Regions from separate parts of the Pseudomonas reactans genome, predicted to be linked through region 2. Evidence: riboswitches for the same ligand, from Rfam matches in the RefSeq annotation. Region 2 holds a riboswitch; each other region holds the start of a gene.
What was found. A riboswitch is a leader RNA that binds a small molecule or an ion and turns the genes downstream of it on or off. The one in region 2 is predicted to bind cobalamin.
Positions count from the first base shown of each region.

Region 1: it holds a riboswitch for cobalamin, as region 2 does, so the genes downstream of both, HX793_RS14620 (TonB-dependent receptor plug domain-containing protein) here and HX793_RS27780 (CbtB domain-containing protein) in region 2, are expected to answer to the same signal.
Region 3: it holds a riboswitch for cobalamin, as region 2 does, so the genes downstream of both, cobO (cob(I)yrinic acid a,c-diamide adenosyltransferase) here and HX793_RS27780 (CbtB domain-containing protein) in region 2, are expected to answer to the same signal.
Region 4: it holds a riboswitch for cobalamin, as region 2 does, so the genes downstream of both, HX793_RS11540 (ABC transporter substrate-binding protein) here and HX793_RS27780 (CbtB domain-containing protein) in region 2, are expected to answer to the same signal.

Region 1 is NZ_JACAQP010000011.1:139,300-143,605, reverse strand. Features, by position in the region: gene HX793_RS14630 (ABC transporter substrate-binding protein) at 1-183, opposite strand, end outside; gene HX793_RS14625 ((2Fe-2S) ferredoxin domain-containing protein) at 180-539, opposite strand; gene HX793_RS14620 (TonB-dependent receptor plug domain-containing protein) at 539-2,467, opposite strand; cobalamin riboswitch at 2,559-2,763, opposite strand; gene HX793_RS14615 (carboxymuconolactone decarboxylase family protein) at 2,878-3,273, shown strand; gene HX793_RS14610 (PP2C family protein-serine/threonine phosphatase) at 3,279-4,094, opposite strand; gene HX793_RS14605 (serine/threonine-protein kinase) at 4,091-4,306, opposite strand, start outside.
Region 2 is NZ_JACAQP010000041.1:1,189-5,494, forward strand. Features, by position in the region: gene cobM (precorrin-4 C(11)-methyltransferase) at 1-414, opposite strand, end outside; gene HX793_RS27770 (cobalamin biosynthesis protein) at 484-876, opposite strand; gene HX793_RS27775 (CbtA family protein) at 873-1,577, opposite strand; gene HX793_RS27780 (CbtB domain-containing protein) at 1,589-1,777, opposite strand; cobalamin riboswitch at 1,874-2,081, opposite strand; gene HX793_RS27785 (hypothetical protein) at 2,159-2,836, opposite strand; cobalamin riboswitch at 3,102-3,301, shown strand; gene cobW (cobalamin biosynthesis protein CobW) at 3,395-4,306, shown strand, end outside.
Region 3 is NZ_JACAQP010000015.1:60,545-64,850, reverse strand. Features, by position in the region: gene hda (DnaA regulatory inactivator Hda) at 61-765, shown strand; gene HX793_RS18195 (C40 family peptidase) at 979-1,608, shown strand; gene HX793_RS18190 (C40 family peptidase) at 1,753-2,289, shown strand; cobalamin riboswitch at 2,387-2,637, shown strand; gene cobO (cob(I)yrinic acid a,c-diamide adenosyltransferase) at 2,718-3,329, shown strand; gene HX793_RS18180 (cobyrinic acid a,c-diamide synthase CobB) at 3,326-4,306, shown strand, end outside.
Region 4 is NZ_JACAQP010000008.1:78,956-83,261, forward strand. Features, by position in the region: gene HX793_RS11530 (ABC transporter ATP-binding protein) at 1-187, opposite strand, end outside; gene HX793_RS11535 (FecCD family ABC transporter permease) at 184-1,188, opposite strand; gene HX793_RS11540 (ABC transporter substrate-binding protein) at 1,185-2,195, opposite strand; cobalamin riboswitch at 2,298-2,492, opposite strand; gene HX793_RS11545 (hypothetical protein) at 2,596-3,039, shown strand; gene HX793_RS11550 (DNA/RNA non-specific endonuclease) at 3,542-4,306, opposite strand, start outside.

The DNA.
Region 1 (4,306 bases), on a different contig from region 2:
ACCCACCAGCGAAGGCCCGGCATCCAGCGCCAGCAGCAAATCGGCGGCGTGCTGGTTGAGCGCCACGATGCGCGACGGCGGTGACGGGGGCACGCTCCAGTCCTGGGCGCAGTTGCGATAGGTGTCTGCCAGCACGGGTGTGCCGCAGAGCAGGGCGGCCAGCCAAAACCATGGGTGTTTCATGGGGCATCCTTGATCAACAGGTCTTGCACCACATCGCCGCCCACCAGGTGCACATCCACCAGGCGCAGCACTTCGGCCTTGTTGCGCACGCCATACCAACAACGCTCGGGATACACCGTGAGCACCGGCCCGAGATTGCATGGAAATTGGCAATGGGTGCGTGTCAGCAGCACGCCTCCGGACACTTCGATGTGCTCATGTTCCAGCAGTCGGCGGCGCAGGGTTTTCCACAGTTGCAAGGCGCCGCGCTGCGTACAGCGTGGGCCGGTGCACAGGAATACATGGCGGGCGTGGTCCGGTATGCGGGACCAGTCGGGATGGAAGTCCACCCCGTCGATTTTGGTGATCTCAGTCATCAGAAGCGATACGTGTAACGCACCTCCGATGTGAATGGGCGGCCGAGGTTGTCGACGTTGCTGGCGCGGCTGGTGACGTAGTCGCGGTCGAACAGGTTTTCCACCAGCAGGCTCAGGCGGTGCTGGTGGGCGTTGTCGAGGTAGCGATAGGCATCGGCGTCCACCACGGAGTAGTGGCCGTATTCGACATTTTTTGAGCTGGTGATGTCGCGGATATAGCGGATCGCAGTACCTGCGCCCCATAAGCGGTTTTCCGATTCGAAACCGATACGTGAACGGGCAAAGAAGCTCGGGATATCGTTGATGGTAACCCCCGTGCGCGATTCGGTGAGGTTGCGCGTCATGTCGGCTTGCAGGCTCCACTGGTCGTTGAGCGCGAGCTTGGCGTCGGCCTCGAAGCCGCGCATCTGGATCTGGCCCTGGCCGTTGACCCACTGCACATCGTCGAGCGTGATCAGGTCGGTGATCTTGCGTTTGAACAGCGTGACGCTGGCGCTGAAGTCACCTTCGCCCAGTAGCCCCTTGTAGTCGATCCCCAGTTCGGCGTTGCGGCTTTTCTCCGGCTTGAGATTGCGGTTGCCGATTTCGTCGCCTGGCTCGTTGACGAACAACTGCTCGGCGTTGGGCAGTTTGTAGGCCGTACCGTATTGGCCGCGCAGGGCCCAGTGGTCGTTGAGATCGTAGAGCGAGGTGAGCATGCCGACAGTGGCACTGTCACCGCCGCTCATGGCTTCATGCCGCACGCCCACGCTGGGGTGCCAGTTGGGCAATGCGTCGATCTGCGGTCGCAGTTGCGTATAAAGCGCGTGGGCCTGGGCCTTGTTGTCGTCGATCACCAGTACATCGTCCTGGCCCTTGAACCACTGGTTGTCGCTGCCTACCACCAGCACATGGCCGCCTGGCAACTCGGCCTTGCCCTCGGCTTGTACGCCCCAATCGGTAAAGCCCCAGTAGTCATTGTGATTGCGCACATTACGGCCGCCATTCGCGGTGTTATCGATCCGCGTGTAGCGTGTGTCCCAGTCGTTGATATGGCCCTTGATGAAATAACTCAGGCGCTCGTTGATCGCCTGTTCGAAAGTGGCCGTGGCGATCTGTTGCACGCGGTCGTTGGTGGTCTTGTAGTTGTTCACCGGCCGCGCGAAATCAAGGTTGGCATCGGCATATTGGTAGAACAGTTCCAGGCGCGAGTCGTCGCCAAACGACTGGATGGCCTTGGTGCCGAAGGTGGTCACTTCGTACGAGCGCTTTTTGTCGCTGACGCGGCCGCTGTAGTCGCTGTTGCGAAACGGCTGGTAGCCCTCGGAGGCGTTGCGGCTGACATACGCCAGCAGGCCGAGGTCGCCCCAGCCGTTGGCGAAGATCTTCTCGACCCGTGCATCGCCGGTGGTGCCGCCGAAGGTATCGACTCCCAGGTTGACTTCACCGGACGCCTCGCGTGTCTGCGGGCTGCGCGTGACGATGTTGATGACCCCCGACACCGCCTGGGTGCCGAACAACAGGCTCTGGCCGCCCTTGAGCACTTCGATGCGCTCGATAGCGTTGGCCGGCAGCGTATCGAGGTACAGGCCGCCATACAGGCGGTTGTTCAGGCGCACGCCGTCGAGCAGGATCAACGTGTCATCGTTGCGCCCGCCCAGCAGGGAATAAGTGCCGTAGTCGAACGGGCCGTTTTTCGGCGCCACGTAGAGGCCGGGGATGAACATCTGCATCACCCGCGTCACGTCGGCGGCGGGGCCGGCGCGTTCGATCTGTTCGCGGGTGACGATCTCCACTTTGCTGCCGTACTGGGCCATGGCGGCGACGGTGGTGGATTCCACGGAAGGAGCGGAGACAATCTGCTGGTTGAGCACCAGGGTATTGTCGTCGGCCAGCAACAGGGGGCTGAACAGCGAGCCGAACAAAGGGATCAGGGAACGTCGAATCATAGTCTTCTCGAAAGTATCTTCGCAGAAGCACGCAGGAGAAGGCATCGCGCACACGCCGATACCGGCCCATGCCCGCCCACCGCAGGAGTTTGCCTAACAGAAATTCCAGGCCGGTCTCCGGGCTCTCGCGTATGGAGCCCTTCACCTTCCCATGGCGCGCAGGCCACAGTGGTGTGTCGAAGGGGTCACGCGAATACCGTTGCGGGGGCAGCACCGGACTGGCTCAAAAGAGCGTACCGGTTTCCCGTTTCACCCCAAGCACGGCGGCAGGGGGCACCTGAAACAGGCCGGCATCTGAACATTCGCATGACCGTTCGTCAACTCCGTCATCCAGGATTCTCAGGCTTCACTTGCCAGCAATGGCGGCGGCGCGGTATTCCAGAACACTCTCCATCCGCGTTGGACATCCCATGACTCAACACCTCACCGAATACGCCGATGCCAGCCCCGAAGTGCGGGCGGTCTATGACGACATCATGCGCACACGCCAGGTCGATCAGGTCAACAACTTCTGGAAATGCCTGGCCGCCCATCCGCCGACCCTGCGTCGAACCTGGGAAAGTCTCAAGGAAATCATGGCACCGGGGGCATTGGACCCACTGACCAAGGAGCTGCTCTATGTGGCTGTCAGCGTGACCAATAATTGCCCGTACTGCATTGCGTCCCACACGGCGGCGGCGCGCAAGGCGGGGATGACCGACGAGATGTTCGGCGAGTTGCAGGCGGTGGTCGGCATGGCCAACGAAACCAACCGCCTGGCCACCGGCTACCGCGTGCCGGTGGACGAGGCGTTCAAGCTGCCATAGACGATTCAGCCGTCGAACCAGGCGAGCAGCACGGTGACATTGTCGCGCCCTGCGTATTCGCGGGTGAGGTGGATCAGCTGTTGGCAGGCTGTGTCCAGCGTGTCGCGGCCCGCAGCGGCCAGCACCTGGGCCATTTCCTGGTGCGGGACGCAACCGTGCAGGCCGTCACTGCACAACATCAGCAGGTCGTTGGGCAGCACGGGTTGCACGCGTACTTGCGGTTCTACCCGTGGTCCCGGGCCGATCGCTTGCAACAGCAGGTTGCGTGCCGGCAAGCGGTCGACTTTGCCGGCCTCAAGGGCTTGTTGATACCAGGTCTGGTCGCGGGTCAGCAGGCTCAACTCACCGTCGCGGTAGCGGTACAAACGACTGTCGCCTACGTGGAACAGCAACAGTGGCCCATCGGCATGCGGGCGCCATGCTCCCGTGAGGGTGGTGCCCATGCCGCTGCCTTCGCTCATCTGCCGTGCCACGTTTTGCTGGTAGACGCACTGGTTCACCTGGTCGATGGCGTTGTGCAGGCGGCTGGCAGCTTGCATGTCCGGGTCCGACCAGGTGGCGTCCGGGTCGCTGTCGTCGTTCAGTGGGTCGACACGGTCGGCGTTGAGCGCCTGGCGCAAACCAATCAAGGCTTCGGCACTCGCCAGGGCGCCGGCTTCATGGCCGCCCATGCCGTCAGCCACGGCAAACAACCTGAGGCTGGGCTCCACCAGAAAGTTATCTTCGTTGCTCTGGCGTACCGTGCCGACATCGCTGGCCCCATAGGCGACCGCGCAGGCCAGACGATGGGGCCCGCAGGCGCTGAGGGGGGAGTCGGTCATGGCAGGGGCTCGAAGCTGTTGAGGAACGCCAGGCGCTGGGCCTCGCTCTCGATAGACTCGGCCAACCGTTGCACAAAGGGTTGGCGCAATGAAGTTGCACGCAAGGCGCGACTGACCACGATACGGGCGATGGGACCGATCAGCACCGCCAGGCGGCGTTCGGCCATGTGCGCGAAGTCGGGGTCGACTGGCGCAGGGATCACCTCGGTGCT
Region 2 (4,306 bases):
GGCGTAGCGGGTCAGGATCACGCTCTGGGCGATGTCTGGCAGGGTCAGCTCGGTTTCCAGCAAGGCTGCGCAGGCGGCCACGGCGGTGACGCCGGGAATGATCTGGAAGGGGATGCCCAACTCCCGCAGGTGGCGGATCTGTTCGCCGATGGCGCCATACAAGCTTGGATCGCCAGAATGGACGCGCGCCACATCCTGGCCTTTCGCGTGAGCTGTCCTGATCAGATCGATGATCTGCTCCAGGTGCAATTCGGCGCTGTTGACTAGCGTTTCTGCCGAATGACCTTCCAAAACTGCCGTGGGGACCAATGAGCCTGCATAGATGATCACCGGGCAGCTGCGGATCAGCCGTTGGCCTTTGACGGTGATCAGTTCCGGGTCGCCGGGACCTGCGCCGATGAAGTAGACGGTCATGGTGGTTCCTGTCGAAAAGCGGGCGAGCATGAATGTTGCTCATGATCGGGGAGGGCGATTATCGGGATTTTAGTCGGCGCAAGCCAATGCAAAAGTGGCCTGGGCGGTTTTTTTGCGGGTAATCAGCAGGCGCGGAGGGCTGCCTGTGAGGCGTTCGGCAAGGGCCAGCGCGGCGCTTTCGGCGATGCCATAGCAGCCGGTATGGGCAAAAGCGATATCGGATTTATGGCTCAGGCGGTGTTCAAATACCGCCAATTGTTCAGCGCTGAAACACTGCAATGGCAGGTTCAGCGTCTGCGCCAGTGCCAGTAATCCCGGTTCATTCTGTTTGTGATCGATACTGGCCAGCGCAGCAATCCAGTGGCGTTCAATACCGCCCTCGGCGAGGGCGGCATCAAACAGCGCCAGCAAGGTCTGAACATCACAGCCCCGCTGGCATCCCAGGCCGACCACCAGGGTCATGCCGAGTATTGGTCGTCACGGTTGCGGCGGAACAGCCACGCGCTGATCAGGCCCAGGGCCAGCCAGAAGGCGACATTGGTCAACTGCGAAGCGATCTTGAACTGTGCCTCCAAAGCCTCCGGGGCCAGCATCGAATGCACTTCCGGTTGCGGCGCGCCGATCACGTGCGGTACGGCGAGGATCGCCACGCCCAGCACTTTCAGCAGCCAGTTGCGACCAAACACGATCAAGGCGATGCCGGCAGCGGTAGACGCTGCGGTGCCTATCCACCAGGTCTGACGCAGCGCCAGGTCGGCGGCAGCAGTGCCCGGCAGCTCAGGCGGCAGGCCCATCGTCGGTGCCAGTACGAAGGTTGCGTAACCGGCCAAGCCCCACAGCAGGCCTTGGGCGGTGCGGGTTGGCGCGCGCAGCGTGTAGAGACCGGCCAGCATCAGCGCAAAACCGACGGCGACCACCAGGTTACCGCCCGTGGTGGACAACACGCGCTGCCAGCCGTCCTCCGGCTCCCAGGCTTCGGCGTCATGGGTGTGGGCGGCAGCACCTTCGGCGTGCTCGTGGGCCATTTCGGTGGCGGCCGGGGCTTTTTCAAAGGTTTCCGCCTGCAGAATCAGCGGGGCGACCCAAAAGCTTTGCAGCAGAGTCAGCAGCAGGGCGGCCAACAGGCCGGTGAAACCTGCGGTTTGCGCGATACGCTTGATCATGTCGGCAGGTCTCAGTGGCACGGGAACGCGGCGCTGTGGCGGGTGTCGTGGGCAGCGTTGTGTACGGCCTCGATGTGCGAGAAACCGGCGAAATACACCAGGCACGCGCCGAGGATCGACGCGCCGATGGCGGCGGTCAGGCGTTGACTCAGGGTGGAGGTGCTGCTGGCGGAGTGCGAGGTGCTGCTGATGATCGACATGGCGCGTCCCTTTCAGGTGTCAGGGTGAAACGAGCGCATGAAAACCCCGCGAGCCGGGCACGCAGGGTTTGAACAGCGCCCGCCCACCGCGGGTTTGTTATCTGAATTTTTCGGGCCGGTCTCCGGGCTTGCGAGGGGGCTCTTGGAGGAGCCCTGAAAGCATCGCCTTCCCATGCAATTGCACAGTGGCTGTGACACTTCGCTCGCTTACCGTTGCGGGGGCAGCACCGGACTGGTCATATCGCTATGACGCACCGGTTTCCCGTTTCACCCTGTGAAGGGCACCCGAAACAAGACGTGTAGGAAAACATGGACGAGTAATGCGCGTCAAATACATGAGGTCAATGAGTCAAGTATTGTATGCCTCGTCCTTCCAGGAGGTCAGACAGTTTTACTCCTGAATGGGTAATTAACCCGCTTGGAACTGTTTTTAATCATATAGTCGAGGTTGGTGACGTCATAGCGTTCATCATCCTTGCCTGCGAACCCGAGGAAGCCGACACCAATATCCAATTGCTTAAGAAGTTCTGGACGTGCGAGTAACTCTCGGGCAACTTTTTTTGCCAGTTCGGGAATGTCACTGTCTTCGGCTTTTCTCAGTTCGTTGTAGTTGACATAACCATTACCTGTGGTGTCGTAAGTGGTATGAAAATCCTTGGCTAACTGTATCAGCTTGCGGTCACTCACCTGTGAAATCTCTCCCGCTTCTACGGCAACTGAGTCCAAATTAATTTGTCCGTCTTCGATGCCACCAGGGGGCTGGAGGTCGAGGTGTTTATAAAGATCAGGGCGTGCCAGAAACTCCTTCATCGTCTCTATTTGTTCTTGGGTAGCAGGTTCGCCGTTCTCTTGTGTGCCTTTTGCCATTCGATCGGCAGTATGGAGCGTGAAAAATTCGTTTCCCCAGGGATCAAGTGCAGGGGCCAATTCCAGTATTTTTTTCGTCAACGCTTGATCACTCAACGACTCAAGAGGGCGCGAGGTTGAAGTCAGGGAGGTTTCATTCAGTTGTGCGGGCTGCGGGGTGGCGTCGGTGCGCGTAGAGGCGATAGTAGACATGAGTTGATCTCAGTTGTGGTGTCTTAAATAGTCGTACGTCTAGGAGAAATCACGTTCATGGCTTCTTAACTAGACAGAATGTTTGTGTTGCCCTCCCTAGGTGGCGCAAGTCGTTTAATTGTTCCATGAACAGGGTTGATAAGTTTTTGCAAAGTAATACGTCATGTATTCGCGTCAATATGATCAGGCCTGCAATGTCGGCAGGCAGTGCGCTTGTTGATTCTTCCATAAAGCCCACTGACATTGACCATCCTGTCTGCACTGCGTAGCCTTGCACCCTCGAGGTTCTTCAGCCCCAGGCCGAAGCTAAGAAGGGAACGCGGTCCAAGCCGCGGCTGCCCCCGCAACTGTAAAGGGTTCAGCTGACTGCCACGCCACTGCCGAAAGGCGGGAAGGCGCAGCCAGCGCCGGTCGCAAGACCCGCAAGCCCCAAGCCAGGAGACCTGCCTCGCAACCGATTTTCTACTTCAACCGGGCGGGGTGATCCGGTGACGAAATCCGCTGCTGCGCACCGTCGCAGGGCCTATCGTCCCGTATGCCCGCCCCCAAGGGCATCCGATGAAAACACTGGCCAAACTCCCCGTCACCATCGTCACCGGCTTCCTCGGCTCGGGCAAAACCACCTTGCTGCGCCACATGCTCGACAACGCTCAGGGCCGTCGCATTGCCGTGATCGTCAACGAATTCGGCGAGCTGGGTATCGACGGTGAAATCCTCAAGCAGTGCTCCATCGGCTGCACCGAAGAAGAAGCCAACGGCCGCGTCTACGAGCTGGCCAACGGCTGCCTGTGCTGCACCGTGCAGGAAGAGTTCTTCCCGGTGATGCGCGAATTGGTGGCCCGCCGCGGCGACCTCGACCACATTCTCATCGAAACCTCCGGCCTGGCCCTGCCAAAACCGCTGGTCCAAGCCTTCCAATGGCCGGAAATCCGCAGCGCCTGCACCGTTGACGCCGTGATTACCGTCGTCGACAGCCCGGCTGTGGCCGCCGGCACCTTCGCCGCCTTCCCGGACCAAGTGGATGCGCAGCGCAAGCTCGACCCGAACCTGGACCACGAATCACCCCTGCACGAGCTGTTCGCCGACCAACTGGCTAGCGCTGACCTGGTAATCCTCAACAAGACCGACCTGATCAGCCCTGAAGACCTGGCCCGCGTGCGCCTGGAAGTCGCGGAAGAACTGCCACCCGCCGTCAAGATCATCGAAGCCAGCAGCGGTCGCCTGCCACTGGACGTGCTGATAGGTCTGGGTGCCGGCTCCGAAGAACACATCGACGGTCGCCACAGCCATCACGATCATCATCACGAAGGTGAAGACGATCACGACCACGACGCCTTCGACTCCATTTCCATCGACCTGCCGCAAGCCGACGAAGCACTGCTGCTCGACGCCTTGACCCAACTGGTGGTGCAACACGGCATCCTGCGCGTCAAAGGCTTCGCCGCGATCCCGAACAAACCGATGCGCCTG
Region 3 (4,306 bases), on a different contig from region 2:
TAAACTTTGCAAACTTTACACAGAGGCCACTAACGGTTCGTTTGGAGCCGTTCAGTCAGCATGAAACCGATTCAGCTGCCCTTGGGTGTGCGTCTGCGTGACGACGCCACCTTTATCAACTACTACCCAGGCGCCAATGCCGCTGCACTCGGCTATGTCGAGCGGCTCTGCGAAGCCGACGCCGGGTGGACCGAAAGCCTGATCTATCTGTGGGGCAAGCACGGCGTAGGGCGTACCCACCTGTTGCAGGCCGCGTGCCTGCGTTTCGAGCAGATGGGCGAACCGGCGGTTTACCTGCCCCTGGCTGAGTTGATGGATCGCGGTATCGGCATCTTCGACCATCTTGAACAGTACGAACTGGTGTGCCTCGATGATTTGCAGGCGATCGCTGGCAAGGCAGAGTGGGAAGAGGCGCTTTTTCACCTGTTCAATCGCTTGCGTGACAGCGGTCGGCGCCTGCTGATTGCCGCGTCCACCTCGCCGCGCGAGTTACCGATCAAGCTGGCCGACCTCAAGTCGCGAATGACCCTGGCGCTGATTTTCCAGATGCGCCCGCTGTCCGACGAAGACAAATTGCGTGCCTTGCAATTGCGTGCATCGCGTCGCGGCCTGCACCTCACCGACGAAGTGGGGCATTTTATTCTCACTCGCGGCACGCGCAGCATGAGCGCGTTGTTCGACCTGCTTGAACAGCTCGATCAGGCTTCCTTGCAGGCCCAACGCAAGCTGACGATTCCCTTCTTGAAAGAAACCTTGGGTTGGTAGTCAGCCCGCTGTTTTCGCGGCTTTCGGCAGATTCCAGGCGCCAGAAAACCTGCGTTTGAGCCGGTTTGGCTACGCAAAAGGCAGATATAGGGTGTTAAGGGCTTAGATGTCATAGTCCAAACAAGAAGTCACATAGATCACGATTGAATTTGCAAATCGATGTGATAGAGGGCATAGTCTCGTCTTCTTTACATATCAGCCACGGTCGTGCCCATGCTAAATCGCTTCGCACCCCTCGTGCCTCTCGCACTCGTTACCCTGTTGTTTGGTTGCGCCTCCCACCCTCAACAGGTGGCAGAACAGCAAAAACCACAGGTTCAAAATCAGGCAAAATTCGTTGCTGCACAGTCTGCTTCTGTTTATGAAGAAGAGCTGGCAACGGAAAAAGAACTGGCCAATTTCTCCGGTAGCAAGCCTTACCAGCTTCCTGTTCTGGCCGACAGCATTCTCGAACGCGGCATGTCCCTGATCGGTACCCGTTACCGTTTCGGCGGCACCTCTGAAGCCGGTTTCGACTGCAGCGGCTTCATCGGCTACCTGTTTCGCGAAGAAGCGGGTATGAACCTGCCTCGCTCCACCCGCGAAATGATCAACGTGGATGCACCGTTGGTCGCGCGCAACAACCTCAAGCCCGGTGATCTGCTTTTCTTCAGTACAGCGGGCCGCGGCCGTGTAAGCCATGCCGGTATCTACCTGGGCGATAACCAGTTTATCCACTCCAGCAGTCGTCGCAGTGGCGGTGTTCGGGTCGATAACCTGGGTGACAGTTACTGGAGCAAAACCTTCATCGAAGCCAAGCGCGCACTCGCCATGGCCCCGACGACGGTTACCGCTAGCAAGTAAACTTAAAGTGATACTTGAAGTTTGACGTGTAAGCGCTAGAATCCCTGGACATTGTTGTAATCCGTTCGCGCGAGCTTTGCTTGCGCGTTCTGGTTTTCAGCGTTCGGCAGCGAAAGCCGCATCCAGACCAGGATTGTTCTGCCCATGTCGACCTCGGCCCGCCTGATCCTTCTTCTTTGCGTCGCGCTGCTCAGCGCCTGCGCAAGTCGTCCACCGCCCGCGCCTGTAGTGGTTAAGCCCAAGCCGGTGTTCAACTATTCCACCCAGAATTTCTCGCCTGCGGCTGAAGATGTACTCTTCCGCGCGCTGGGCCTGGTCGGCACGCCTTATCGTTGGGGCGGCAACACACCGGACTCCGGGTTTGATTGCAGTGGCCTGATCGGTTTTGTCTTCCGCGACGCTGCTGGCATTTCCCTGCCGCGTACCACCCGTGAGCTGATCGTGATGCGCGCGCAGGATGTCAGCGAGCAGAACCTGCAGACCGGCGACTTGCTGTTCTTCGCCACGGGCGGCGGTTCACAGGTCAGCCACGCGGGGATCTACGTCGGCGAAGGCCGCTTTGTGCATGCACCGCAAACCGGCGGTACAGTGAAGTTGGACACCTTGTCCAAGGCGTATTGGCAGAATGCCTACCTGAGCGCCAAGCGCGTATTGCCGGGGAATCTGGCGCGGAATCCGTAAGAAGCAGCGGCAAGTTTCAAGCTTCAAGCTGCAAGGGGGGTGATGCCTGCCTGCAGCTATCTGCTTGAAGCTTGCAGCTCGCCCCCCAACCTACTACCCTTCGCCGCTTGTTCCAGGTGCTCTGTGACCCATGGGTCGACGGAGTGAAACAGGGAAGCCGGTGAGTGAGCGCACTTGTACACAGTGCCGCCGCGATTCCGGCGCTGCCCCCGCAACGGTAAATGAGTCAAGACGCTGCCTTTTGCCACTGTATCGCTCGCGATATGGGAAGGCGCAGCGTCGGTCTGCGCGTCTATAAAGCGCGCGCCACTCATGAGCCCGGAGACCGGCCTGCAACATCCAACAGCATCACGGTGGGCGATGCTTGGCTGTCTGTTTTTTTCTTTTTCCTGCCCGCCGTTTTTGTCCAGCCCCAACGGAGAGCTGCCATGACCGATTCCCCCGACCGCGACGAACGCCACCTGGCGCGCATGCTGCGCAAAAAAGCCGTGATCGATGAACGCATCGCCAATTCCCCGAACGAGTGCGGCCTGCTGCTGGTGCTGACCGGCAACGGCAAAGGCAAGAGCAGCTCTGCGTTTGGCATGTTGGCCCGGGCCATGGGTCACGGCATGCAGTGCGGTGTGGTGCAGTTCATCAAGGGGCGTAACAGTACCGGTGAAGAGTTGTTCTTCCGCCGTTTCCCCGAGCAAGTGCGCTTTCATGTCATGGGCGAAGGCTTCACCTGGGAAACCCAGGACCGCCAGCGCGACATCGCCGCCGCCGAAGCCGCCTGGGCGGTTTCCCGTGAGCTGCTGCAGGACCCGTCCATCGGCCTGGTCGTACTGGATGAGCTGAACATCGCCCTCAAGCACGGCTACCTCGACCTGGACCAAGTGCTCAGCGACCTGCAAGCCCGCCCGCCGATGCAACACGTGGTGGTCACCGGCCGTGGCGCCAAGCCTGAACTGATCGAAATGGGCGATACCGTCACCGAAATGGGCATGCTCAAGCACGCGTTCCAGGCCGGTATCAAGGCACAGAAGGGCGTCGAACTTTGAATCAGCCCCGTCATTGCCCGGCCGTCTTGATCGCCGCACCGGCGTCCGGCCAGGGCAAAACCACCGTCACCGCCGCACTGGCCCGTTTACATCGCAACCTGGGGCGCAAGGTGCGCGTGTTCAAATGCGGCCCGGATTTCCTCGACCCGATGATCCACGAGCGCGCCAGCGGTGCGCCGGTGTATCAATTGGACATGTGGATGGTGGGTGAGCAGGAAAGTCGCCGGTTGCTGTGGGAAGCGGCGGGGGAGGCGGACCTGATCCTGATCGAAGGCGTGATGGGCCTGTTCGACGGCACGCCATCCAGCGCCGACCTGGCGCGACACTTCGGCGTGCCCGTCTTGGGCGTGATTGACGGCACCGCCATGGCCCAGACCTTCGGCGCGTTGGCCCTGGGTCTGGCGCGTTATCAGCCAGACTTGCCGTTCGCCGGCGTGCTGGCCAACCGCGTCGGCACCCTGCGCCATGCGCAATTGCTTGAGGGCAGCCTCACCGAAGGCCTGCGCTGGTACGGCGCGTTGTCTCGCGAGACCGGTATCGAGCTGCCTAGCCGTCACCTGGGTTTGGTGCAGGCGAGCGAACTGAATGACCTCGATGTACGCCTGGATGCCGCCGCTCAAGCGCTGGGCAGCAGTTGTGAAGTCGCCTTGCCGCCGCCAGTGACCTTTGCTGCACCGGAAGTGATCGAAGCCAAGCCACTGCTCAACGGCGTGCGCATCGCCGTGGCCCGTGACGAAGCCTTCGCGTTCACCTACGGCGCCAGCCTTGACCTGTTGCGGGCAATGGGCGCTGAGCTGAAGTTTTTCTCGCCGATCCACGATCGCCAATTACCGGACGCCGACAGCCTCTACCTGCCCGGTGGTTACCCGGAACTGCACCACCAGGCGCTGTCGGAAAATACCCCGATGCTTGACGCCATCCGCGCTCATCATGCCGCCGGCAAACCGCTGCTCGCTGAATGCGGCGGCATGCTCTAC
Region 4 (4,306 bases), on a different contig from region 2:
CCAGCAGCACTTCGCCGGACGCTGGGGTGCGCAGGCCGGCGAGCAACTTGAGCAAGGTGGATTTACCGGAGCCGTTCGGCCCGACGATACCGAGGGTTTCGCCCGGCTGAACGTCCAGATGAATGTCGCTCAGCAATTGCGCCTCGCGCACTTTGAAACCCAATCCTGTGCAGCTCAGCACGGTCATCGCGCATTCCTCCGGCCAATGAGGATCAGCGCAAACACCGGCGCACCGACCAGCGCCGTGACCACACCGACCGGAATCACTTGGCCCTTGATCAAGGTGCGTGACAGCACATCCGCCGCAATCAAGAACAACGCGCCGCCCAACGCACTGGCCGGCAGCAAGCGCGAATGCCCGGTGCCAAGCAACAGGCGCACGGCGTGGGGAATCACCAGCCCCACAAACCCGATGGAGCCGACAATCGACACCATCACCGCCGTCACCAGCGCCGCGCAGCCCACCAGCACGAACTGCACGCGGCGCACCGGAATGCCGAGGGACGCCGCCGAGTCGCTGCCGAAGGTAAACGCATCCAGCGCCCGACGGTGCCACAGGCACACCGCCAAGCCTGCAACCGCCACCGGCACCGCCAGCCACACCGAAGGCCAGCGCACGCCACTGAGGTTACCGAGTAGCCAGAACATGATGCCGCGCGCCTGTTCGGAACTGGCGGATTTGGTGATCAGGAACGCGGTGAGCGCATTGAACAATTGCGAGCCGGCAATGCCCGCCAGGATGATCTGGCCGGTGCCACTAACCGAACCGCTGGCGCGGGCGAGCAGGATCACCAGCGCAAACGCGGCCATGGCGCCGACAAACGCGCCCGCCGACAACGAGATCAAACCGCCGCCCACACCGATCAACGCCACCAGCACCGCGCCGGTCGAGGCGCCGGCGCTGATGCCCAGCAGGTACGGATCGGCCAGCGGGTTGCGCAACAGCGATTGCAGGATCACGCCGCACGTCGCCAGCCCGGCGCCGCACGCAGCGGCGACCAGGGCGCGGGTGAGGCGGTAGTTCCACACCACGCCTTCGTCGATAGGGTCGAGCACGTAGCCAGCCGCCCACAGTTTGTTGGCGAGGACTTGGAGTACCACCTGCGGCGAGATGGCGGTTTCGCCGATGGCCACGCCCGCGAGTACGGCGGCTAATAGCAGGGCCAGGGCGAGTAGGGTGCGTATCATTTGGTTAGATCGTAGCCGTCGATGGCCGTGGCCAGTTGTTCAAGGCCGTCGAACGTGCGGATGCTGGCCTGCAGCGCCAGGGCGTCGAGGATGATGATGCGGTTGTTTTTCACCGCGTCCATGTTGCGGGTGACCGGGTCGCTGCGCAGGAAGGCCAGTTTCTTTTCATGATCGTCGGCAGGGTAGCGGCGGCGGTCCATGCGCGCGATCACCAGCACGGTCGGGTTGGCCTTGGCGAGGGTTTCCCAGCCGACGGCGGGCCACTCTTCGTCGGACTGCACGACATTATGCAAACCGAGGGTTTCCAGCATGAACTCCGGAATGCCCTTGTGGCCGGCCACATAAGGGTCACTGGCCATCTCGGAACTGGAGAACCACACCAAGGCGCTGGCTTGCTTGAGGCCCTTGCTCTGCACGGTGGCGACGGATTTGGCCAGGCGCGCCTTGAGTTCTTCGTTCAGTTGTTGGCCGCGTGCCTGCACGTCGAAGATCTCGGCGAGTTGGCTGATGCTTTTATAGATCGTCTCGATGCGAAACGGCTCCAGCCGCGTGCCGTCGGCGCCGACCAGGTTGTCCTTGCCTTCGCAGTCGGAGGGCAGCAGGTAGGTGGGAATCTTCAGTTCATGGAATTGCTCGCGGGTGCCGACCACGCCTTGCGGCCCGACCACCCATTCCAGCTCGGCGGCCACCAGTTGCGGGCGCTTGGCGATCACGGCCTCAAAACTTGGCTCATTGTTGGCCAGGCGCTCGATGGTGTCGTTCTGCGCTTTGTACTGTGGCAGTACGCTGTTGAACCACAGCGAGGTGCCGACCACTTTATTGCCCACGCCCAGGGCGTAGAGCATCTCGGTGGCGGCCTGGCCGATGGTCACGCTGCGGGCCGGGGCTTGCTGGAAGGTTAGGGTGCTGCCGCAGTTTTCCACGGTCAGCGGGTAGTGGGTGGGTGCGGCTTGGGCCAGGGCACAGAAGCCCAGACCGGTAAGCAGGGCGGTAACGCGTGGCAGCATGGGGCTATCTCCGAGTGAAGCGTGCGTGCCATTCGGAAATACACCCTCGAGCGCTGTGGTAGCGACAGGCAAGAATGTCCTTCCCGGACACCCCGCCGGTTAGTAGTTGAGCTCGAGCCGGCAGGTCTCCTGACTGATGCGTCGTCGCCCGGCTCCGGCCTTCCCGGACAAGGTCCAGTGGCATCAAGGAGCAGGCTCAGCACCTACAGTTGCGGGGGCAGTTCCGATTGGCGCGGGTGTGCCGCGCTTCGGATTCCCTATTAGTCCCGTTTGGGAACCGGCGCGGTATGGTAGTCGATCACGCGGTTGAACGGGAGGGCGTGAAGTCAACGGTAGCTCTCTGGCGGTCAGGCTCCTATGATGCTCAGCCCATGGATCGCTTTATCACAAGGAATACACCGTGAAATCATTTGTCGCGCTCGTCCTTATCGCCACCCTGGCCGGTTGTGCCACTCAGGGTAAATCTGAACAGCAGATTCTCGACGAGGCCTCCACCGCCTATGTCAAGTCGATGCCCGCCGACTCAGACAAACTGCGCTTGCACACGATGAGCATCCCTAAAAGCGGTATGTTCGGCGACACCCTGGCGATTTCCCTGGCCGGCGACCAAAACGCTGCCAGCCTCAGGGGCGAATTGCTGAATACCAAGCGCTTGGGCGACGTGTTCTTTTTGATCATGGGGGCCGGCACGCCGGTTGATGTTGCCGTGATCGGCAAAGCCGTCGAAGGGCAGGATTTGAAGGGCCTGCAGATTTACTACTCGGGCACCGACGCACAGAAAGACCTGGTGCGTGCGGCGGTCGAGAAGTCGCAGGCGCAGTTTCATTACATCAGTGCGCAGTGAGGGGGCGGCCAAAGGGCGCAAGTATCCACACCTCGCTGGGTACGGCGCTGGCGGCTTGACGGTCGGCCGCAATCTTACTGTTACTCCTGCGATTCAGAATGTGGGAGCTGGCTTGCCTGCGAAGGCGGCCTGACAGCTGGCCTGGATGTTGGATCAGACCGGGTACATATCCGTTATTTAGGTAATGGCGGCTATGGGTTCCGCTCTTACAGCGGGTCACTTTTTGAAGAGCGCAAAAAGTAACCAAAAACGCTTCGCCCCAACACTCGGCACCTCGCCTAGGCTCGGTGTGCCCGATCGCAGGCTTGAATCCGTGGGCCGCCGCGATGGGCCATCCTTGGCCCAGCGCGGCTAACCCGGCGTCCTGCCGGGTTACCCACGGATTCAAGCCTGCGTTCGGCCAGCGTGTTTGACGGGGCGCCTGAGATCAAAAGCCAGATCAAGAGCGGCTCGCTTCGCATCGTGGTTGGCGTGTGACGCAGTTCAACATGTGAAGCGTCGGTCAGAGACGAATGTCTTCAGGCCCCTGTATCAGCGCTTCAATCCGCGTGCCGGTGGCGCGCTCTTCGTTGCTGAAGCCGTCGTAGTCGGCCAGGTTGCCGAAGCGCAGACCGGTCAGGCGCTCGATCTGGATCACGCTGCGCTGGTAGGTCCTGAGCTGGCCGAACACCAGGTCGAGTTGGCCCAGTTCGCGGCTCTGGTCAATCATGTAGGCACTCGCGCTAGGCTTGCCGTTGTCGCTGAGGTAGGCGACCACTTTCCAGAACGCCTTGGGAATCTGCACGCCTCGGTACACCCGGTCGTCGTCGGCGAATACCGGGCCGGTGAACACCGTGGCGCGGGCTTTCCAGCGTTGGGTGTTGTCGAGGATGTAGTCTTCGAGTTCCAGCCAGGTCTTCTGGTTGAACCCGCTCATCTGCGGCGAGCAGTTGGTGAAATGGAAGGTATCGAGGTTGGCGGTTTGCGCCTCATCGCCCCAGTTGGGGTCTTGTCGGCGGACCAGGTGGCCGCGATCCAGGCCATTGCTGGCATACAGCGCTTCGCCCACCTGCGCGTCGACGGGCAGGCGGCCGTCATAGGCCCAGGTGTCGTTGCTGCGAATGATCTCTACGTGCTGACCACCATCGATGTTGACGCCCACATACAGCGCAAGTCGCTTGGCGCGTGACATCGTGATCGAGAAGTGCGTGTAGTCCAGGCGTTTTTGTGCGTCCCCCGACAAGGCTTTTTCAACCGTGGGCCAGGGCACCTCGAAGTTGCCGAGAAA